2 regions of the Streptomyces sp. NPDC102451 genome follow, and region 2 is predicted to be linked to the other one. Evidence: riboswitches for the same ligand, from Rfam matches in the RefSeq annotation. Region 2 holds a riboswitch; the other holds the start of a gene.
The links. A riboswitch is a leader RNA that binds a small molecule or an ion and turns the genes downstream of it on or off. The one in region 2 is predicted to bind S-adenosylmethionine.
Positions count from the first base shown of each region.

Region 1: linked by a shared signal. The riboswitch ahead of ACIRD8_RS02580 (aminotransferase class V-fold PLP-dependent enzyme) and the one ahead of thrC (threonine synthase) in region 2 are both predicted to bind S-adenosylmethionine.

Region 1 is NZ_JBIWKD010000001.1:536,552-548,120, forward strand. It holds gene ACIRD8_RS02570 (cytochrome bc complex cytochrome b subunit) at 1-1,379, shown strand, start outside; gene trpD (anthranilate phosphoribosyltransferase) at 1,503-2,567, shown strand; SAM riboswitch class IV at 2,652-2,769, shown strand; gene ACIRD8_RS02580 (aminotransferase class V-fold PLP-dependent enzyme) at 2,946-4,322, shown strand; gene ACIRD8_RS02585 (Lrp/AsnC ligand binding domain-containing protein) at 4,395-4,676, opposite strand; gene ACIRD8_RS02590 (rhomboid family intramembrane serine protease) at 4,673-5,422, opposite strand; gene ACIRD8_RS02595 (hypothetical protein) at 5,593-5,835, shown strand; gene ACIRD8_RS02600 (NYN domain-containing protein) at 5,873-7,234, shown strand; gene ACIRD8_RS02605 (NlpC/P60 family protein) at 7,532-8,557, shown strand; gene ACIRD8_RS02610 (NlpC/P60 family protein) at 8,796-9,815, shown strand; gene ACIRD8_RS02615 (hypothetical protein) at 9,832-11,085, shown strand; gene ACIRD8_RS02620 (glycosyltransferase 87 family protein) at 11,042-11,569, opposite strand, start outside.
Region 2 is NZ_JBIWKD010000003.1:517,130-528,698, reverse strand. It holds gene nagA (N-acetylglucosamine-6-phosphate deacetylase) at 1-320, opposite strand, end outside; gene ACIRD8_RS09530 (ROK family protein) at 320-1,213, opposite strand; gene ACIRD8_RS09525 (extracellular solute-binding protein) at 1,504-2,718, shown strand; gene ACIRD8_RS09520 (DUF3263 domain-containing protein) at 2,733-3,011, shown strand; gene otsB (trehalose-phosphatase) at 3,172-4,020, shown strand; gene ACIRD8_RS09510 (trehalose-6-phosphate synthase) at 4,017-5,393, opposite strand; gene ACIRD8_RS09505 (glucosyl-3-phosphoglycerate synthase) at 5,500-6,450, opposite strand; SAM riboswitch class I at 6,604-6,731, shown strand; gene thrC (threonine synthase) at 6,750-8,048, shown strand; gene ACIRD8_RS09495 (MoaD/ThiS family protein) at 8,242-8,517, shown strand; gene ACIRD8_RS09490 (cold-shock protein) at 8,939-9,145, shown strand; gene groL (chaperonin GroEL) at 9,436-11,058, shown strand; gene ACIRD8_RS09480 (hypothetical protein) at 11,186-11,569, opposite strand, start outside.

The DNA of each region.
Region 1 (11,569 bases), on a different contig from region 2:
AGCCGATGCAGGGCATCCGGATGTCCGAGGCCTACGCCTCGACGCTGGACATCAGCTTCGACGTCCGCGGTGGTCTGCTCGTCCGGCAGATCCACCACTGGGCAGCGGTGATCTTCCTCGCCGGCATGTTCGTGCACATGTTCCGGGTGTTCTTCACCGGCGCGTACCGCAAGCCGCGTGAGATCAACTGGCTGTTCGGCTTCCTGCTGTTCGTCCTCGGCATGTTCACCGGGTTCACCGGCTACTCGCTCCCGGACGACCTGCTCTCCGGCACGGGTGTGCGCTTCACGCAGGGCGCCATCCTGTCGATGCCGATCGTGGGCACGTACATCTCGATGTTCCTGTTCGGCGGGGAGTTCCCCGGCGGCGACATCATCGCCCGGTTCTACTCGATCCACATCCTGCTGCTGCCGGGCATCATGCTCGGGCTCGTGGTCGGCCACCTCATCCTGGTCTTCTTCCACAAGCACACCCAGTTCGCGGGTCCGGGCCGTACGAACAAGAACGTCGTCGGCATGCCGCTGCTGCCGGTGTACATGGCCAAGGCCGGCGGGTTCTTCTTCCTGGTCTTCGGCTTCATCGCCATCATCGCGGGCATCGCCTCGATCAACCCGATCTGGGCGCTCGGCCCCTACCGTCCCGACCAGGTGTCCACGGGCGCCCAGCCGGACTGGTACATGGGCTTCGCCGAAGGCTTCGTCCGTGTGATGCCCGGCTGGGAGATCAACCTCTGGGGCCACACGCTGGTCCTCGGTGTGCTGATCCCGCTGGTCCTGTTCGGTGTGATCCTGGCGGCGCTCGCGCTCTACCCGTTCATCGAGTCCTGGATCACCGGGGACAAACGCGAGCACCACATCCTGGACCGGCCGCGCAACGCTCCGACCCGGACGGCGCTCGGTGTCGCCTGGGTGACGATCTACTTCGTCATGCTCATCGGCGGCGGCAACGACATCTGGGCGACCCACTTCAGCCTGTCGCTCAACGCGATCAGCTGGTTCGTCCGGATCGCGTTCTTCGTCGGACCGGTCCTGGCGTTCGTCGTCACCCGGCGGATCTGCCTCGGCCTCCAGCGCCGGGACAAGGAGAAGGTGCTGCACGGACGCGAGTCCGGCACCATCAAGCGCCTGCCGCACGGTGAGTTCGTCGAGATCCACGAGCCGCTCGGCCAGGGGCAGCTGCACACGCTCACGGCGCACGAGCAGTACAAGCCGCTCGAGATCGGCCCGACGGTCGACGAGAACGGTGTCGAGCGCAAGCCGTCGGCGCTGCAGAAGCTGCGGGCCAGGCTCAGCAGGAGCTACTACGGCGAGGACAACCAGATCGCCAAGCCCACCGCCGAGGAGTACAAGGAGATCACCAGCGGCCACGGCCACCACTGATCACCTCAGCTGAACGCCACAGCGGGAGCCCCGTCCATCCGATGGACGGGGCTCTTCGCTGTCCCCGGGGCTGGATAGGGTGGGAGGCATACGTGTATCGGCTGTGGACCCCAGGAGCGGACCATGAACGTTGTGACCCAGGACGGCGGCGACAGCGTGGCGGCCCGTACCTGGCCCGGCGTGCTGACCCCCCTCCTGCGCGGTGAGCACCTGGGCGCGGACGACACCGCGTGGGCCATGGACCGCATCATGAGCGGCGAGGCCACCGACGTGCAGATCGCCGGCTTCGCGATCGCCCTGCGGGCCAAGGGCGAGACCGTCGACGAGGTCACCGGACTCGTCCGCGCCATGTACGAGCACGCCCACACCATCGAGGTGCCCGGCCGTACGGTCGACATCGTGGGCACCGGCGGCGACATGGCCAAGACGGTCAACATCTCCACCATGTCGGCCATCGTCGTCGCGGGGACGGGCGCCAAGGTCGTCAAGCACGGCAACCGTGCCTCCTCCTCGGCCAGCGGGGCCTCCGACGTACTGGAGAAGCTCGGCGTCAATCTCGAACTGACGCCGCAGCGCGTCGTCGCCGTCGCCGAGGAAGCGGGCATCACCTTCTGCTTCGCGGTCAAGTTCCACCCCGCCCTGCGGTATGCCGCCAGGGCGCGCAAGGAGCTCGGCACGCAGACCACGTTCAACATCCTGGGCCCGCTCACCAACCCGGCCCGGGTGCGCTCCCAGGCCATCGGCGTCGCCGACCCGAAGATGGCGCCCATCGTCGCCGGCGTGCTGGCGGACCGGGGGAACTCGGCGCTCGTCTTCCGGGGGGACGACGGCCTCGACGAGCTGACCACGACGGCCACCTCGCGGGTGTGGATCGTCCGCGACGGCGCCGTCCGCGAGCAGGCCTTCGACCCGCGTGACGTCGGCCTGGAGCTGGTTCCCGTCGAGGCGCTGCGCGGCGCCGACTCCGCGTACAACGCGGACGTGGCCCGCCGGCTGCTGGACGGGGAGACCGGCCCCGTACGGGACGCGGTGCTGCTCAACACCGCTGCCGCGCTGGTCGCGCTTGACCCGGGCGCGGGCACGCTGGAGGAGCAGCTCTCGGCCGGGATCGCGCGGGCCGCCGAGTCCATCGACTCGGGGGCGGCCAAGGGCGCGCTGGAGCGCTGGGTGGCGGCCAGCAACGCCTGAGCGCGCACGGTGTGAGCCAGGGCGCAGTCCGGATCGCGGACTGCGCCCTTGCGCGTCACCGTGGGTATGGCAAGATGCTGCGCAGGTCATGAGTGACAGCGACTACGGCCCCGGCCCGCTGTCCGGCAACCCTCCGTCCGTGGCGGGGTGCCCCGGGTGAAGACCAGGCCGCAGGCAGCGAGGTCTGTGGCAAGCGCGGGCCCCTCGGCATCGTTCGGATGCCACCCCTTGGGGTCCTGGTCCCAGGGAGCCTCTTGTGAGCAAGCGAATGCGATAGGGCGCCACGCCCTTCTCCGCACACCTCTTTTCCTTTCTTCCCGCGCTGCCGCGCACTGCCGCCGGCGCGAGGATTTCGCCTGCCTCTTACGGGAGTTCGCCATGTCTGTCTCCACCGCTGCCGTCGACCAGTCCATTTGTGCCCCGCTGCCGGTTCTGGGTGCCGATGTCACCGTTCCGCTCGTGACGGGCGGAGACGTCACCTACGCCGCCCTCGACTATGCGGCCAGCGCCCCCGCCCTCCAGCGGGTGTGGGACGACGTGGCGGCCTACGCCCCGTACTACGGCAGCGTGCACCGTGGCGCCGGATACCTCTCGCAGCTCTCCACCGATCTGTTCGAGGGCAGCCGCGAGACCGTGGCGCAGTTCCTCGGCTGCCGTGCGGAGGACCAGGTGGTCTTCACCCGCTCGACGACCGACTCCCTCAACCTGCTCGCCGCCGTGCTTCCCGCCGGCTGCGAGGTGTTCGTGTTCGAGACCGAGCACCACGCCTCGCTGCTGCCCTGGCGCGACGCCCGCGTCACCTACCTCGACGCCCCGCGCACCCCGGACCAGGCCGTCGCCACGCTGGAGCGGGCACTGGCCGACCGCGAGCCCTACGGACCCGCACTGGTCTGCGTGACCGGCGCGTCCAACGTCACCGGGGAGCTGTGGCCGGTGCGAGAACTCGCCGCCGCCGCCCACGCCCACGGGGCGCGGATCGTGCTCGACGCGGCGCAGCTGGCGCCCCACCACCCGGTGGACATCGCCGAGCTGGACGTCGACTGGGTCGCCTTCTCCGGGCACAAGCTGTACGCGCCCTTCGGCTCGGGTGTCCTCGCCGGCCGCGCCGACTGGCTGGTGGACGCGGAGCCGTACCTCGCGGGCGGCGGCGCCTCCCGCAAGGTCGCCCGGCGCACCGACGGCGGTGTGGACGTCGAGTGGCACACCACCGCCGCCCGCCACGAGGCGGGATCGCCCAACGTCATCGGCGTCTACTCCATCGCCGCCGCCTGCAAGGCCCTGACCGAGGCCGGCTTCGACCGGCTGGTCGCCCGCGAGCAGCAGCTGGTGACCCGGGTCCGCGAGGGCCTCGCCGACGTCCCCGAGGTCAAGGTGCTCTCGCTCTTCGGCGGCGACGCCCCGAGGGTCGGCGTCATCTCCTTCGTGGTCGAGGGATGGAACAGCTCGCACTTCGCCGCGGCGCTCTCCGCCGAGTACGGCATCGGGGTGCGCGACGGACTGTTCTGCGCGCACCCGCTGGTGCGGACCCTGCTGGGCAGTGAGCCCCAGGACCCGGGCGAGTGCGGCGCGCCGGAGGCCGGGCCGGGGGAGAGGTCCCTCAACGCGATCCGGGTGAGCTTCGGCGCCGGCACGCCGGACGAGCACATCGAGCGGTTCCTGGGTGCCGTCCGCGAGCTGGTGAGCAAGGGCGCCCGCTGGACCTACCGCACCGAGGAGGGCCGCTGCGTGCCCGACCGGGGCGCGGCGCAGGTCTGACACGGATACGGCTCCGGCCGGGCACGGGAGGCATCTCCCGTGCCCGGCCGGAGCCGTATGCAGTACGCCGTACTAGCCGTCGAGACCGATGGCGAAGGCCGCCTCGAGGTCGTGCTGCGAGTACGTACGGAAAGCTACATGGGTGTCGGTGGCCTCGACGCCCTGGATCTTGCTGATCCGGCCGGGGATGACGTCGGCGAGATCGTCGTGCCGGGGCACCCGGACCATGGCGATCAGGTCGTACGTACCGGTGACCGAGAAGACTTCGCTGACACTGTCCAGCGCGGCGATGGCCTCGGCGATCTCGGGAATCCGGTCCACGCTGGTCTTGATGAGAACGATCGCGGTGATCACGGCTGGCTTTCTCCCTCGGTGGCCGTGGCTGGAGACTTCACTCTAGTCCCCCGGAACCGCACCCAGGCGTAGAGGAACCCGGCCGAGAAGCCCGCCACGTGGGCGAGGTACGCCACGCCCGGGCCGCTGCCCGCGCTCTGCGCCGCCAGCCACTGCAGGACGAACCAGAACACCAGCACGATCCAGGCGGGGAAGCGCAGCGGCAGGAAGAAGAGGAAGGGGAAGAGGCTGGTGACACGGGCCCGGGGGAAGAGGCAGAGGAACGCGCCGAGCACCGCGGAGATCGCCCCCGACGCGCCGACCAGCGTCTGGTCGGACCCCGCGTGCACCACGGCGTAGGCCACCAGGGCGAAGTAGCCGCAGATGAGATAGAAGAACGTGAACTCGGTGCGGCCCATGCGCTCCTCGGCCATCGCGCCGAACACGTAGAGGAAGAGCAGGTTGCCCAGCAGGTGCAGCCAGCTGCCGTGGACGAAGAGCGCGGTCAGCGGGGTCAGGGCCGCGTGCGCGGAGCCGTCCATGAGCTCGCTGGGGATCACGCCCCACCGCTCGAAGTACCCGGCCTGCGCGGCCAGCAGCGCGTCGCCACTGCCGTAGACGGGGTTGAACCCGGAGAGCGGGCTGATCAGGAACACCGCGCAGCACAGAGCGATCAGCCCGTACGTGACCGGGGCACCGCCCGCCGCGGCCGCCGCCCCGAGCTCCCGGGCCCGCTTCCGCCAGTGGACTTCCCGCCGCTCGGTCACGTACAGAGCATGACGCACCAGGTGAGAACGGGGCAGACCGCCTCGCCGTGTCGATAGGTATGCGCAAGGCCGTAGGGTTGCGGCAGGACATCCGCAGTTCGACGGCGCACCGCGAGATCGAAGACCTGGGCACGTACAAGACTCGACGAACGACGAAAGAGGACGCAACGATGACGACGGTTCCCCAGCCGACGGACGGGACCCGCTGGCGCTGCACGCTCTGCGGCAACCTGACCCGTTTCGATGTGACGCGCTCCTCGAAGGTCGTGGAGTACGTGCATCTCGACCTGGCCGGGGAGTCGAGTGTCGAGGAGCGCGAGGTGGTCAGTGAGACCATCGAGTCGGTGCGCTGCCGTTGGTGCAACGCCGTGGACCAGATCGAGCTGGTCGACAGGCCTGGTGCCGACTCCTGACGGGGTCGTGCGGACAGACATATTGGGGTGATGGATGGTGGAGCAGCCGACAGGCGGCGCCGGACCGGCCGACGCGGCCGACGGTACCGCGGAGTCGCTCGACCGTCCGCTGCCCGAAGGCGTGCGCCGCAAGGTCGTGGCGCTGGTCTCGGACGCCTTCGGCGGCCTGACCGTCGGCGAACTCCCCGCCCAGCTACGGCAGTACGCACGCTTCACCCCCAGCAGGCGGGCCAAGTTCGCGGGTAACGCGATGGCCGCCGCCCTGGAGAGCGACCCGGTGTTCCGCCGGCGCATCGGCGAACGGATCGGCCAGACCCAGCCGGAGCTGGCCGACGCCCTCACGTCCGGTGCGCCGCCCGCCGCCGCCGACCCCGTCGATGTGGCCGCCGCCGCGTACGTGCTGCGGCCGGCCGGCTGGGTCAAGCTGGTGGCGGCGGCCGGCGAGGAGGTCCAGCGGGCGCACGCGGAGCGGGCGGACGAGGAGACCAGACGCGAGCTGGAGCGGCTGCGCGAGGAACTCGACCACGCCCGCGGCCAGACCAGGGCCGACACCGAGCGGCTGCGCTCGGAGCTGGACGCCGCGCGCAAGGAGAACGATTCGCTGCACCGCAAGCTGCGCAGCGCCCTCAACGAGGTGAAGCGCGGGGAGGCCGCTCTGCGCAAGGCCGGCGCCGAGGCGGACGCCGTGCGGGCCGAGGCCGCCGCCCAGGTCTCCGCCGCCGAGAGCGAGTCCCGCCGGCTCAAGGCGCGGCTGGCCGAGGCGGAGGCCTCCGTCGAGGCGGGCCGCCGGGCGGCCAGGGAGGGCCGCTCGGTCGAGGACATGCGGCTGCGGCTGCTCCTGGACACCGTGCTCGACGCGGCACAGGGGCTCCGCCGTGAGCTCGCCCTGCCCCCCTCCTCGCTCCGCCCCGCGGACGGCGTCGAAGCGGTGGAGCCCGGCCGGATGTCACCGAAGGACATTGCGGCCAGGGCGCTTTCGGAGACCGATCCGGCGCTGCTCGACCAGCTGCTCGCGCTGCCCCAGGCGCATCTGATCGTCGACGGCTACAACGTCACCAAGACCGGCTATCCCCAGATGCCGCTGGAGAAGCAGCGGTTGCGTCTGCTGGGCGGGCTCTCGGTCCTCGCGGCGCAGACCGGCGCCGAGATGACCTGTGTCTTCGACGGCGCCGAACTGGCCGTCCCGGTCCTGCTGGCGCCGCCGCGCGGAGTCCGTGTGCTGTTCAGCAAGGCGGGGGTGACCGCCGACGAGCTGATCCGGCAGCTGGCGCGCGCCGAACCGCCGGGCAGGCCCGTCGTCGTGGTCTCCACCGACCGTGAAGTGGCCGACGGTGTGGCGAAGGCCGGGGCGCGGCCGGTCGCGTCCGCCTTGCTCCTGAAGCGCCTTTCGCGCGTCTGATGCGTCATGTGAGACATGGGTGGCTTGCCGGAATTTATGGAACGTACCGTCAAGTCGTCGCTACACGCAGTGTGATGAAAGTAAAGAAGTGCCTGGTGTGACGAGATTTTGCTCGTGAGGATTTGAACTGATCACAAGATGGTCACTAGGGTCAGGCCTCGAACCTTCGCACGGTTGATTGCCCATCCGGGGTGACGGCGAAGGAACCGCCGAGTCCGTGACGTGCACGGAGCCGGGGATTCGCCTGTATCCCCCCACAGCCCGGTAGGCGGCTCGAGGAAGAAGGAGCTCGCCTTCGTGGCGTCCCACCGTCGTCCCAAGCAGCCGAGCCGCACCCGTGTGACCGTGCTCACCGCGACCGCCGCAGCGGCCGTCGCCCTGACCTCCCAGGCGGCCCACGCCGACCCCAAGCCGACCAAGAGCGAGGTCAAGGCCAAGGTCGACAAGCTCTACCACGAGGCCGAGGTCGCCACGGAGAAGGCCAACGGCGCCAAGGAGCAGCAGGACAAGCTCAAGAAGCAGGCCGACGCGCTCCAGGACAAGGTCGCCCGCGGCCAGGACGAGCTCAACACCCTGCGCGGCGAGCTCGGTTCGCTGGCCACCGCGCAGTACCGCTCCGGCGGTCTCGACCCGTCGGTCCAGCTGCTGCTCTCCTCGGACCCGGACAGCTTCCTCGACCAGGCCTCCGCGCTGGACCAGCTGACGGCCAAGCAGGCCGAGTCGCTGCAGAAGATCCAGGCGAAGCAGCGCACCCTCGCGCAGCAGCGCCAGGAGGCGCAGGGCAAGCTCGCCGACCTCGCCGACGTCCGCAAGACGCTGAACGAGAACAAGAAGAAGTACCAGGGCAAGCTCGCCGACGCCCAGAAGCTGCTGAACACCCTCACCGCCGCCGAGCGCGCCAAGATGGCCGCCGACGAGCAGCGCGCCAGCCGCGCCGCCGGTGACCGGGTCGACCTCGGCAACGAGGTCCCCGCGTCCGCCCGTGGTGCCGCCGCCCTCCAGGCCGCGTCCACGCAGCAGGGCAAGCCGTACGTCTCCGGCGGCACCGGCCCCAACTCGTTCGACTGCTCGGGTCTGACCCAGTGGGCCTACGCCCAGGCCGGTGTCCAGATCACCCGTACCACGTACACCCAGATCAACGACGGTGTCCGGATAGGCCGCAGCGCCCTGAAGCCGGGCGACCTGGTCTTCTTCAACAACACCTCGCACGTGGGCCTGTACGCGGGCAACAACCAGATCCTGCACGCCCCGAAGCCCGGTGCCGTGGTCCGCTACGAGTCGATGGACTACATGGGCACCTTCCAGTTCGGCGTCCGCGTCTGACGCCCGAACGGGCGAATCGCGGCACCCCTCGGCAACGCCCCGCCCCGCCGGAGACCAACAGGTCACCGGCGGGGCGCCGCTGTTTCCCGCCCTCCCCGCACCCGGCGTGACCTTTGGTGGGCCCGTAGCCGTCCGGTTACTCTCTGCGCTGCCGTGCAGCTCCCGGTCGTCGGTCCGCCCATCCCGGGCGGCAGGGGCTGCGCACATCTGCGTACAGCGGAAGGGAGTGCGGCTTCCTGTGGTGTCGCATCGCCGTCCCACCCGGCCCGGCCTCAACCGTGGCGTCCGGGCCACCGTCCTGTCCGCCGCGGCGGCCACCGCGGCGGCCACCCTCGGGGCCGCGCCCGCGAGCGCCGCACCCGAGGACACCCCCGAGTCGGCGAAGGCCGCGGTCGACCGGCTGTACGTGGAGGCCGAGCGCGCCACCGAGCAGTACAACGCCGCCAGGGAGAGCCTGGGCCGGCTGCGCGGCCGGGTCGCCAGGGTCCAGGACGCGGCCGCCCGGACGCAGGAGGACATCAACCGGATGCGGGCGTCCCTCGGCTCGATGGCGGGCGCCCAGTACCGCTCGGGCGGCCTCGACCCGTCGGTCCAGCTGCTGCTCTCCTCGGACCCGGACACCTTCCTGGACCGGGCGGCCACCCTGGACCGCGTGGGCGAGCGCCGGGCCGTGACCCTGGGCAAGCTCCACCGCGCCCAGCGGAAGATCGCCCAGAGCCGTGCGGAGGCCGCCGGGGCCCTCGCCGCCCTGGAACGCGACCGTGCGGCGGTGGCCCGCCACAAGCGCACCGTGGAGGGAAAGCTGGCCCGGGCCCGGGAGCTGCTGCACACGCTTCCCGCCGCCGACCGCGAGGCCCTGGGCCGCGCGGCGCCTGCCGGTGCCCCCTGGCTCACCGGCGACGCCCCCGCCTCCGCGCGTGGCCTGGCGGCTCTCACGGCGGCACGGCAGGCGCTTGGACGCCCGTACGTCTGGGGCGCCGACGGACCCGACGGATTCGACTGCTCCGGGCTCATGCGGTGGGCGTACGCGCAGGCCGGGGTCGGCCTGCCGAGGACCTCGCAGGCGCAGCGGTACGCGGGCCGCATGGTGCCGCTCGCCGAGGCGCGGCCCGGCGATCTGGTCGCCTACCGCGCGGACGCGAGCCACATTGGGATGTACGCGGGCAACGGGCAGGTCATCCACGCCCCCTACCCGGGCGCGGCGGTGCGCTACGACCCCGTCGGCATGATGCCCGTCTCCTCGGTCACCCGCGTCTGACCGTACGATCGGCCCGATGGCTGTTCGGACACAGGACGCGCGGCGGGAGCGCACCCGCGGACGGCGCACGGCGGGTGCCGTGCTCGCCGTGCTGCTGCTCGCGCCCGCGTGCGCCGGTCCCGGGGACTCCGCCACCGGCCTCACCGCGCAGGAGCTCGGCGCCACGCTGGACCGCCGCGCCGCGGCGGTCATGGAGCACGACACCGACGCCTACCTGGCCGGCCTCGACCCCCGGGCCACGTCCTTCCGGGCCGCCCAGCGCACCGAGCTGCACAACCTCGCCGACGTACCGCTGGAGTCATGGGCGTACGAGGTGAAGGACGTGACCGGCGACGGCGAGGACCGGGCGACCGCCGAGGTCGAGCTGCGCTACCGGATCAAGGGCTACGACACGGCACCCATGTCCTCCTCCCGCATGGTGGAGCTGGTCCGCCGGGGCGACGGCCGCACCTGGTACATCGCCGCCGACCGCGCCGCCGACGGCACCCCGGAACAGCTCTGGCAGCAGGGCGACGTCGAGGTCGTACGGGGAACCCACAGCCTGGTCCTCGGGGTCGGCCGGCAGCCGGCCGAGCTGCGCCGGATCGCGGGCACCGCGGACCGGGCGGTCCCCGCCGTCACCGGCACCTGGCCGGAGCCCTGGGCGCAGCGGATCGTGGTGCTCGTCCCCGGATCCGTGGAGGACATGGCGGAGCTGCTCGACTCGCCCGCGGCCAGCTACCGGGGCATAGCGGCCGTCACCACCGGCGAGGTCGGCGGCACCGGCCGGGCGCCGGCGGACCGGGTGATCGTCAATCCGCAGGCGTACGGGATGCTCGGCGACTTCGGGCAGCGGGTCGTCCTCACCCATGAGACCACCCATGTGGCGACCCGGGCGCACACCTCCGCCGCCACGCCCGTCTGGCTCTCCGAGGGGTTCGCCGACTGGACCGCCTACCGCCGGGAGAGCCGCACCGCACCCGAGATCGCACCCGAGCTCGCCGAGGCGGTCCGCAGCGGCGACCTGCCCGCGCGGCTGCCGACCGACGAGGACTTCGGTTTCGGCGAGGACGCGGCGAGGCTCTCACGGGCCTACGAGGGCGGCTGGCTGGCCTGTGAGCTGATCGCGCGGGACTGGGGCGAGGAGGAGCTGATCGCCTTCTACGAGGCCGTGGGGAGCCGTTCCGGGCGGGACGGGGCCGTGGAGCAGGCCATGCACACGGTGCTCTCCACCACGCCCGAGGACTTCACGGCGCGCTGGCGGGAGTATCTGCGCGACCGGCTGGGCTGACCGGCTCCGCCGCGCGCCCCTGCCGCGCCCCCGGGACGGTGTCCCGCCACAGCCGCCGCCCGGCGATCGGCGTCGCGAGGAGCAGCAGACCGTTGCGTACGGCCATGAGCTCCAGGCCCGCCCCGTCGCTGTTCACCACGTGCGCGAAGCCGAGCGGGAACTCCAGCAGGGTGACGGCCGTGGCCACCAGGACCAGACACGCGGGCAGCGCCATCCGGCTGCCCCGGAAGACCAGGCACACCGCGGCGACGCCGAGCGGCCACACCATGTACTGGGGGCTGATGACCCGGCTGGTCACCGTGAACAGCAGCACCGCCGTGAACGCCGCGTCCGCCGGGGTGTGCACCGCGAACGTACGGGCCCGCAGCCGCCACACCAGCAGCCAGCCGAAGGCGAGCACGCTCAGCGCCAGGGCCAGGGTGCTCACCAGCGCCACGTGCGGCCCGGCGAACTCCATCGAGCCGTAGCGGAGCTCCACCCGGCC
Region 2 (11,569 bases):
TGGCGGGCCAGGAAGTCCATGTCACCGGTGACGGTGGAGGCGACGACGGTCGTCGTGCCGCGTTCGCGGTGCGCCCGCGCCCCGGTCAGGACGTCCTCGGCGGTCCCGGTGGCGAAGGACGCGCCGCCGCCGCCGTGGTTGTGCATGTCGACGAATCCGGGGACCAGCCAGTGGCCGGAGAGGTCGAGGGTCCGGGTGTCCTCCCGCGTGCTGCCGGCGATCCGGGTGCCTTCGACGATCACCCGGCCGTTCTCGACGGTGCCGGTGGGAAGCACCACCCGGGCACCTGCGAGAACGGTGCTGTCTGCGCGTCCGGCCATCAGGCGGATACCTCCGTGGAGAGTAGATCCCAGGCGAGCAGCCCTGCGCCCAGGCATCCGGCGGTGTCCCCGAGGGCCGCCGGGACGATGTGAGGCAGCTTCTGGAACGTGACCCGTTCCTCGACAGCCGCACGCAGTGGTGTGAACAAGGTTTCCCCCGCCTCGGCGAGACCGCCACCGATGATGAGCGTGCGGGGGTCCAGCAGGGTGAGCGCGGTGACCAGCCCGGCGGCGAGCGCGTCGACGGCGTCCTGCCACACGCGCAGGGCCGCCGGATCGCCCGAGGCGACGGCCTTCGCGCAGTCCGCGGCGTCCGCGTCGGGGTCGCCGGAGGCGGCGGCCCAGGCCCGGGACACGGCGGCGGCCGAGGCGAGGGTCTCCAGACAGCCGCGCTGACCGCAGCCGCAGTCCGGGCCGTCCGGCCGGACCACGATGTGGCCGATCTCGCCCGCGTAGCCGTGGGCGCCCGCCTCGATGGTGCCGGCGATGCCGATGGCCCCGGCGATCCCGGTGCCCAGCGGCACGAACAGGAAGCGGTCCGCTCCCCGGCCGGCGCCGATCCGTCCTTCGGCGAGGCCGCCGGTCCGGACGTCGTGGCCGAGCGCGACCGGTATGCCGCCGAGCCGCTCGCCGAGCAGCTTGCGCAGGGGTACGTCGCGCCAGCCCAGGTTGGCGGCGTAGACGGCGATGCCGCGTTCCGCGTCGACGATGCCCGGTACGGCGACGCCCGCGGCGACGGCGGATTCGCCGAGGTGCTCCTCGCCGTACGCGTACAGATCCGCGGCGAAGCCCAGGATCGTCTCCACGACGGCCTCGGCGCCACGGTCCCTGCCGGTGGCCCGGCGCGCCTCGTGGAGCAGGGTGCCGTCGGCCCCGACCAGGGCGGCCTTCATTCCTGTGCCGCCCACATCGAGGGCGATGACGTGTCTCACGGAGACAGTTTCGCCCGCCGACCCCTAAAAGGTCTAGTCCACTATCGAGGTTTGTTGAGCACCCATACAAAACGGTCCTGCTAGATTGCCGGTTTGCTGGACCGGTGGTGTAGACCTCCGCGTCGGCGTGTAGCAGGATCGCGGGTTCGTCGTCGGAGCGGTGACGTCCGCGTCGACCGGAACGTTAGGGATGGGCAAGGGCTGTGCAGCGGCGCTATGTGGGTCTGACCGCGGTGGTGGCCGCACTCGGTATGACGGCAACGCTGTCGGGGTGCGGTTCGGACCCCGGAGGCGACGTCACGCTGCGGCTGGTCGCGGCCGACTACGGCACCAATGCGGAGAACAGCTCCCAGAAGTACTGGGACGACGTCGCCGGGAAGTTCGAGAAGGCCAACCCCGACATCAAGGTCGAGGTCAGCGTCTACTCCTGGAAGGACGTCGACCGCAAGGTCGCCGAGATGGTGAAGGCCGGCGAGGCCCCTGACATCGCGCAGATCGGGGCGTACGCCGACTACGCCAAGGCGGGCAAGCTCTACACCGCCGACGAGACGATAGCCATCCGTACGGGGTCCAACTTCCTGCCTTCGCTGACGGACGCGGGTGAGGTCGACGGCAATCTGTACGGGCTTCCGTTCGTGGCCAGCACCCGGCTCCTCTTCTACAACAAGGGCCTGTTCGCCAAGGCGGGTCTCGGCGCCCCGCAGACCTGGGACGACATCCAGAGCGACGCCACCGCGCTCAAGGCGCGCGGCGTGACCTACCCCTTCGCCCTGCCGCTCGGCCCGGAGGAGTCCCAGGCCGAGACCCTGATGTGGCTGCTCAGCGGGGGCGGCGGCTACACGGACGAGGTCGGCAACTACGACATCGACTCCCCGGCCAACATCACGACCTTCCAGTGGCTGAAGAAGGACCTCGTCGGCAAGGGCCTCACCGGGCCCGTCGCCCCGGGGAAGCTCGACCGGGCGAAGGCCTTCGAGGCGTTCACCGAGGGCGAGGTGGGCATGCTCAACGGCCACCCGACGCTGATGCAGGAGGCCGAGAAGAAGGGCGTCCAGGTCGGTATGGTCCCGCTGCCCGGGATCGACGGGCCGACCAAGGGCTCGATGGGTGTGGCCGACTGGATGATGGGCTTCAAGCAGAACGGGCACCGGGTCGAGATAGGCAAGTTCCTCGACTTCGCCTACACGGACGAGAACGTGCTGTCCTTCGCCGACCAGTACGACCTGCTGCCCGTGACCAGCAGTGCGTCCGCCGCGATGGAGGCCGACAGCAAGCACAAGTCGCTGCACGAGTTCCTCTCGGCGCTGCCGAACTCGCAGCTGTACCCGTTCGGCAAGACGTCGTGGGCGCAGGCCAGCGAGACGATCAAGGAGAAGATCGGGTCCGCGGTCGAGCCCGGGGGCAGCCCGGAGAGCGTGCTCGTGGAGATCGCGTCGAAGGCCCGGCAGGCGGAGAGCGCGGAGTAGGTAGGTTGGTTGATATGACCGCCTCCGCCTCCCCCTCCGCCTCCTCCGACGAACCGGCCGACTCCGCCGCCCCGCTCTCGGGGCAGGAGCGTGCGGTGCTGGCCCTGGAGCGGCGGTCCTGGGCGGGGCCGGGCGCGAAGGAGCGGGCGGTCCGGGAGGAGCTGGGGATCTCGCCGGTCCGCTACTACCAGCTGCTCAACGCGCTGCTGGACGACCGCCGTGCGCTGGAGGCGGATCCGGTGACGGTGAACCGCCTGCGGAGGGTTCGGGAGGCGAGGCGGGGGCGGCGCTGAGGCTGCCGCCGGTCCGGGCCGGGCCCGTTCCGGGGCTCTGCCCCGGACCCCGCGCCTCAATCGCCGGCGGGGCTTGATGGGGCTGCTGTTCGAGGTCGCCTCAATCGCCGGCGGGGCTTGATGTGGTCCCGTGGGCGGTGGGCGCCGATACGCTCGGGGTATGGGTAATCCGGTACGTCCCCTCCCGACCCCGTCCAGCCAGGCCGGCCGTGACGGCCTCGCCGCGCTCCTCGAACGGCCCCGGCGTGCGGTCGTCGCGTTGGACTTCGACGGCACGCTCGCCGACATCGTCCCGGACCCGGAGCAGTCCCGGGCGCACCCCGATGTCCTCCCCGCCCTCTCCGCGCTCGCCCCGCAGGTCGCCGCCGTCGCCGTGATCACCGGGCGGCCGGCCGACACCGCCGTGCGGTACGGCGGCTTCGCCGGGGCGGCCGGGCTTGATCATCTCGTCGTCCTCGGGCACTACGGCGCCGAACGCTGGGACGCCGCCACCGCCACCGTGCACGCCCCCGCCCCGGACCCCGGCGTCGAGGGCGCCCTCGCGGAGCTCCCCGCCGTGCTGGCGGGGACCGGTGTCGGCGAGGGCGCCTGGATCGAGGAGAAGGGCCGCGCGGTCGCCGTGCACACCCGCCGCGCAGCCGACCCGCAGGGCGCCTTCGAGGCCCTGCGCGGGCCCCTCGGGGACCTCGCCGCCCGCCACGGTCTGATCGTCGAACCGGGCCGCCTCGTCCTGGAGCTGCGCCCGCCGGGCATGGACAAGGGCGTGGCGCTGGAGGAGTACGTGAAGGAGACCGGCGCGGAGGCCGTGCTCTACGCCGGCGACGACCTCGGCGACCTCGCCGCGTACGCCGCCGTGGAGGAGCTCCGCGCCCGGGGGACGAAGGGCCTGCTCGTGTGCAGCGGCACCGAGGTCCCCGAACTCGCCGAGCGCGCGGACCTGGTGCTGCCGGGCCCGGTGGCGGTGGCGGAGCTGCTCCACTCGATCGCCCGGCGGATCACGAAGGACTAGGCCCGCAGCGCGTCCAGCTGGTCCAGGAACCACTGCTGCGGCGGCAGCGCCGTCGCCGCAGCGGCCAGGCGCTTCGTGCGGGCGCCGCGCTCGCCCGGGTCCATGGTGAGCGCCTCGTGCAGCGCCGTGGCCGTGGCCGACACGTCGTACGGGTTGACCACGATCGCGTCCTCGCCCAGCTCCTCGTACGCCCCCGCCTCCCGGGACAGCACCAGTGCGCAGCCGTGGTCCGAGACGACCGGGACCTCCTTGGCGACCAGGTTCATGCCGTCGCGGATCGGGTTGACCAGAGCCACGTCCGCCAGCCGGTACGCCGCCAGGGAGCGGGCGAAGTCGTCGTCGACGTGGAGCAGGACGGGGGTCCAGCCCTCCGTGCCGTACTCCGCGTTGATGGCGTCGGCGACCCGCTGGACCTCCGCCGTGTAGTCCCGGTAGACCGCGAGGTCCTGCCGCGAGGGGTAGGCGAAGGCCACGTGGACCACGCGCTCGCGCCATTCGGGGCGCTCCTCCAGCAGCGCACGGTAGGCGTGCATGCCGCGGACGATGTTCTTGGAGAGCTCCGTGCGGTCCACCCGCACGATCGTGCGCCGGTCCGCGCCCACCTGCTCCCGCAGGATCTCCATCCGGTCGTCCACGTCCGCCTCACGGGAGCGGCGGCGCAGGAAGTCCGCGTCGGCGCCGAGCTCGTGCACCCCGATCCGGGTGCGGCCGGTGCCGCCGAGGATCTCCGTGCAGCAGCCGATGAAGGCGTCCGCCCAGCGGCGGGTCAGGAACGCGGCCCGGTCGGCGCCCAGGATGCCCTTGAGGAGCTGCTCGCCGATGTCGTCGGGCAGCAGCCGGAAGTAGTCGACGGGAGCCCAGGGGGTGTGCGAGAAGTGGCCGATCCGCAGGTCGGGGCGGAGCTCGCGCAGTATGCCCGGGACCAGCGAGAGGTGGTAGTCCTGCACCAGGACCGAGGCGCCCTCGCCCGCCTCCTCGGCGAGCGCCTCGGCGAAGGCCCGGTTGTACGCCTCGTAGGAGGCCCACTGCCTGCGGAACTCCGCGTCGAAGACGGGCTCCACCGGCGTCTCGTAGATCATGTGGTGGACGAACCAGAGCACCGAGTTGGCGATGCCGTTGTACGCGTCGGCGTGCACCCCGGCGTCGATGTCGAGCATCCGGACCCCGGGCTCGGAGACCCTGCGCCTGACCGCCTCGCGGTCGCTGTCGCTGAGCGCGGCGCACACCCACAGCTTGTCGTCCACGGCGCTGAGGCCGGAGACGAGCCCGCCCCCGCCCCGTTTCGAGTCGAGCGTGCCGTCCTCCCGCAGTGCGTACGACACGGGGCCGCGGTTGGACGCGACGAGGACCTGGGCGGCGTGCTCGGAGACCATGTACCCGAACCTAGCCCGTCGGGGAAGCCGCCAAACGTGAAGCGGGTGCGGAGACGGGCGTGGGGCGGGTGCGGAGCCGGGTGTGGAGCCGGGCGCAGAAGAACCGTTACGCCGCGTTCCGTGACGCGTACTCCGCGATCTCCCGCATCGGCGGCCTCTCCTCGGTGTCCACCGCATGGGTGTGCGGCACGAATCCGCCGGGTCCCCGCTCGAACTGGGTGATCTCGGGACGTACGAGGGCCCCCCGGGAGAGCCGCAGCTGCGCCGTGCGGTAGATCGTGGCCGCCATCCGGCCGAGGGCCTGGCCGTCCTGATGGCGGTGTCTGCGTACGCCCACGTCGACCTGCGCCAGCGCGTCCAGGCCGACCGTGTGCAGTGCGTCGACGAGCAGGCCCAGCTCCACTCCGTAACCGACGGGGAAGGGGAGCCGTTCCAGGAGGGAGCGCCGCACCGCGTACTCGCCGCCCAGCGGCTGGACGAAGCCGGCCAGCATCGGCCAGTGCAGATTGAGCAGCGGGCGGGCCACCAGTTCGGTCACCCGGCCGCCCTGGCCTGCGGCTTCGCCCAGCGGGCGGTCGTACATGGCCTTCACGAACTGCACCGACGGGTCGGTCAGCAGGGGGCCGACGATCCCGGAGACGAAGTCCGCGGAGAAGTCCTTGAGGTCCGCGTCGACGAAGCAGACGATCTCACCGCTGGTGACCAGCAGTGACCGCCACAGGACCTCGCCCTTGCCGGGGAGCGCGGGGATCCTGGGGAGAACCGCGTCCCGGTGCACGACCCGGGCGCCGGCCCGCCGCGCCTCCTCGGCGGTGCCGTCGGTGGAACCGGAATCGATCACCACCAGTTCGTCGACGAGCTGCACCTTCTCCATCAGCTCGCGCCGGATCTCCGCGACGATCGCGCCGACCGTCTCCTCCTCGTTCAGCGCGGGCAGGACGACGCTCACGCGCGAACGGTGCGGATCCCGCGCGCGGGCGGCGGTGAGCCGGTCCAGCGGGCGGTCGGCAGCAGACCAGGAACGCCTGCTCAGCCAGCGTTCCACCTCTTCCAGCACGGTCGATACTCCCTGTATGTGATCCATCTCGCGGTTCGGACGACTATCTCAACCGTCCGGTGCTTCGGTTACAGTCTTGAACAACGCGGATGACCCTCGCATGTCGGGGTCGGTCCGCGAATAAACGCCCGGATCCATGGTCCGGTGCCATAGCGCTCATCCAGAGGGACTGAGGGAACGGCCCGTTGAAGTCCCGGCAACCCTCCTGCCGACCGCGAGGTCACGGTGGGGAAGGTGCCAATTCCGTCTTGTGGCGAAATACGTCGCAAGGAAGATGAGGAGAAAGGGCCTCCGCCATCATGGCCGTGCAGACAGTTGCAGCCGACACCAATTCTTCCACCGTGGACCTCGGTCCCGCCGCAGCGCTTTCCTGCCGCGAATGCGGCGAGCGTTTCGAGCTCGGTCCCATTTTCGCCTGTGCGTCCTGTTTCGGGCCGCTCGAAGTGGCGTACGACCTGCCGAGCGGCTCCCCCGAAGAGCTGAAGAAGCGCATCGCCGAGGGCCCCGACAACATCTGGCGTTACGCGCCGCTGCTGCCCGTCCCCTCCGATGTGGCGGACAAGCCCAACATCAACCCCGGTTTCACCAAGCTGGTCAAGGCCGACAACCTGGCCCGCGAGCTGGGCGTGACCGGCGGTCTGTACGTCAAGGACGACTCCGGCAACCCGACGCACTCCTTCAAGGACCGTGTCGTCGCCATCGCCGTCGAGGCCGCCCGCGCCTTCGGATTCACCACCCTCTCCTGCTCCTCCACCGGCAACCTCGCCGGTGCCGTGGGCGCCGCCGCCGCCCGCGCCGGCTTCCGCTCCTGCGTGTTCATCCCGCACGACCTGGAGCAGGGCAAGGTCGTCATGGCCGCGGTGTACGGCGGCGAACTGGTCGGCATCGAGGGCAATTACGACGACGTCAACCGCTTCTGCTCGGAGCTCATCGGCGACCCGCTCGGTGAGGGCTGGGGCTTCGTCAACGTCAACCTCCGGCCGTACTACGGCGAGGGCTCCAAGACCCTGGCGTACGAGATCTGCGAGCAGCTCGGCTGGCAGCTGCCCGACCAGATCGTCATCCCGATCGCGTCCGGCTCGCAGCTCACGAAGATCGACAAGGGCCTGCAGGAGCTGATCAAGCTCGGCCTCGTCGAGGACAAGCCGTACAAGATCTTCGGCGCCCAGGCCGAGGGCTGCTCCCCGGTCTCCGCCGCCTTCAAGGCCGGCCACGACGTCGTGCGCCCGCAGAAGCCGAACACCATCGCCAAGTCCCTGGCGATCGGCAACCCGGCCGACGGCCCCTACGTCCTGGACATCGCCCGGCGCACCGGCGGCGCCGTGGAGGACGTGAACGACGAGCAGGTGGTCGACGCGATCAAGCTGCTGGCCCGCACCGAGGGCATCTTCGCGGAGACCGCGGGCGGGGTGACGGTCGGCGTGACGAAGAAGCTGATCGACGCCGGCCTGCTGGACCCGTCCCTCACCACCGTCGTCCTGAACACCGGCGACGGACTGAAGACGCTCGACGCGGTCGCCCCCACGACCGGCCTGTCGGCGACGATCCGGCCCAGCCTGGACGCGTTCCGCGACGCGGGCCTCGCCGCCGCCAACTGAGAAGCTGTTGTCTTACCCCGGTCGGGGGTCGAGGGGGCTGGCACCTCCGTCTCCGGCGTTGTCGTCGGTTGCCGACGCTCCGCGTCGACGCCCTCCTCCGCCTTGGATCCGAAGGCACCAGCCCCCTCGACCTGATCCCAACCGGAGTAAGACAACAGCTTCTGACCACCCGAGACCGAAGGAAGGCACCCACATGAGCGTCAAGGTCCGTATCCCCACCATCCTCCGCACCTACACGGGCGGCCAGGCCGAGGTCCCGGCGGAGGGCGCGACCCTCTCCGAGGTCATCGCCTCCCTGGAGCAGAACCACCCGGGCATCGGCGCCCGCGTCCTGGACGACCAGGGCAAGCTGCGCCGCTTCGTCAACGTGTACGTCAACGACGACGACGTGCGCTTCGAGGGCGGCCTGGACGCGGTCACCCCGGACGGCGCGGGCGTCTCGATCATCCCGGCCGTCGCCGGAGGCTGATCCCGCGCATTGCGCAGTGTGAGCACCGTGGCCCCCTCCGCGATAGAAGCGGAGGGGGCCATTCTGCATGGTTGAGCGCGGTACAGTTGGGGAAGTCCCCGCAGCTGCCCATGCCGCCCGCATATGAGAATGCGCCCGGCCGCGACAAGAAGCAGCCAAAGTACGTGAACTCCTTGAGGCATAAGTGGCCTTTGTCAGGCCCGACTTGCCCTGGAATCCTATGAATTCCCCCAATGCGTGCGATCACGTGTGCCCAGAATTCTCGTCCGATTGACCTGTTGCAGAGGGCAGTTGGGCAGATACATTCGGCCGCGGTCGACGCGTTCCGGCGCACGCCACCCTCTCCTGTCGGAGGGTGAGTTCTGACCCGGGCCCGCGAAGTGCGGTGCTCGTGCAAGGGCCAGTAATAGGGGAGTTAGGCATGGCTCAGGGCACCGTCAAGTGGTTCAACGCGGAGAAGGGGTACGGCTTCATCGCGGTCGACGGTGGTGCGGATGTTTTCGTCCACTACAGCGCGATCCAGATGGACGGGTACCGCACCCTCGAAGAGGGTCAGCGAGTTGAATTCGAGATCTCGCAGGGCCAGAAGGGGCCCCAGGCCGACATGGTCAAGCTCGCCGTCGGCTGAGCTCGGCGCGGTCGTCCGACGACACTACTCACGCACGCGGGGCCCGTACCTCCCACCGGGGTACGGGCCCCGCGTGCGTCCGCGGTTCCCCTGGAAGGCGCTTGCACTCTCTGGGGTCGAGTGCTAATCATTGGCGTTAGCACTCTCCAGGTGAGAGTGACAGAAACTTGGACCGGGCCGGTGAGGCCCGCAGGCACGGTGGAGCAATGAACCACCGCGCACGCTGGCCGTCCGTCGCGGGCGCCTCTCGGTCCGGAGAAATCCACCCCTGTCCGGGAGGACCACTTCACATGGCCAAGATCATCGCGTTCGACGAGGAGGCACGGCGCGGTCTCGAGCGCGGGATGAACCAGCTCGCCGACGCCGTCAAGGTCACCCTCGGCCCCAAGGGCCGTAACGTCGTCCTCGAGAAGAAGTGGGGCGCGCCCACGATCACCAACGATGGTGTTTCCATCGCCAAGGAGATCGAGCTCGAGGACCCGTACGAGAAGATCGGTGCGGAGCTGGTCAAGGAGGTCGCCAAGAAGACGGACGACGTCGCCGGCGACGGTACGACCACCGCCACCGTTCTCGCCCAGGCGCTCGTCCGCGAGGGCCTGCGCAACGTCGCCGCGGGTGCCAACCCGATGGCTCTGAAGCGTGGCATCGAGAAGGCCGTCGAGGCCGTCTCCGCCGCTCTGCTGGAGCAGGCGAAGGACGTGGAGACCAAGGAGCAGATCGCTTCGACGGCCTCCATCTCCGCTGCCGACACCGAGATCGGCGCCAAGATCGCCGAGGCGATGGACAAGGTCGGCAAGGAAGGCGTCATCACCGTCGAGGAGTCCCAGACCTTCGGTCTGGAGCTCGAGCTCACCGAGGGTATGCGCTTCGACAAGGGCTACATCTCGGCGTACTTCGCCACCGACATGGAGCGTATGGAGACGTCGTTCGACGACCCGTACATCCTGATCGTCAACTCCAAGATCAGCAACGTGAAGGACCTCCTTCCGCTGCTCGAGAAGGTCATGCAGTCGGGCAAGCCCCTGCTGATCATCGCGGAGGACGTCGAGGGCGAGGCTCTGTCGACGCTGGTCGTCAACAAGATCCGTGGCACCTTCAAGTCCGTCGCCGTCAAGGCTCCGGGCTTCGGTGACCGCCGCAAGGCCATGCTCGGCGACATCGCCATCCTCACCGGTGGCACCGTCATCTCCGAGGAGGTCGGCCTCAAGCTGGAGAACGCCGGCGTCGACCTGCTCGGCACCGCCCGCAAGGTCGTCATCACCAAGGACGAGACGACCATCGTCGACGGTGGCGGCGACAGCGACCAGGTTCAGGGCCGCGTCAAGCAGATCCGCGCCGAGATCGAGAACTCCGACTCGGACTACGACCGCGAGAAGCTCCAGGAGCGCCTCGCGAAGCTGGCCGGCGGCGTGGCCGTCATCAAGGCCGGCGCCGCCACCGAGGTGGAGCTCAAGGAGCGCAAGCACCGCATCGAGGACGCGGTGCGCAACGCCAAGGCCGCCGTCGAGGAGGGCATCGTCGCCGGTGGTGGCGTGGCTCTGCTCCAGGCCTCGGCCGTCTTCGAGAAGCTCGACCTGACCGGTGACGAGGCCACGGGCGCCAACGCCGTGAAGCTCGCGCTGGAGGCCCCGCTCAAGCAGATCGCCGTCAACGGTGGTCTCGAGGGTGGCGTCATCGTCGAGAAGGTGCGCAACCTGCCGATCGGGCACGGCCTGAACGCCGCGACCGGCGAGTACGTCGACATGATCGCCGAGGGCATCATCGACCCGGCGAAGGTCACGCGCTCCGCGCTGCAGAACGCCGCGTCCATCGCCGCGCTCTTCCTCACCACCGAGGCCGTCATCGCCGACAAGCCGGAGAAGGCCGCTGCGGCCGCTCCGGGCGGCATGCCGGGCGGTGACATGGACTTCTGATCCTCGGATCAGCAGCTCCATGCAGGACCCGTAGCACCCCGCAGTACCGCAGTACCGCAGTATCCGTGCGACGCCGCCCCCCGGGATCCGTTCCCGGGGGGCGGCGTCGTTGCGTGCTGCGGGTGTCTCACCCGGCGGGAGCGGCCAGTATGCAGAGGGGCTTGCCTTCGTCGGGGTCGCCCACGTAGGTCCAGAGCTTGAGCGTCCCGCCGTTGCGCAGCGCCGCGTACCAGCTCTCCTCGCCGGCATCCCGGAACGACACCTGGACCGTGGTCCCGTCCCCATCGGCCTGGATTTCCCAGGTGCCCGATCCCGATCTGGGTTCGTCGGTGCCGTCGATGATGTCGTAGTCGCTGCAGACGTGGTCGGCGGTGATCGTTCCGTCCGGCTTCAGCTCCAGCCTGCCGCCCCGCTCGTCGGTCCACGTAACGGCGGCCTGGGGCAGGGACAGCCCTATCGGCTCGCCCTTGGGGGTCGGGGGGACGGCGAGCCTCCCGCAGCCCGCGAGAGT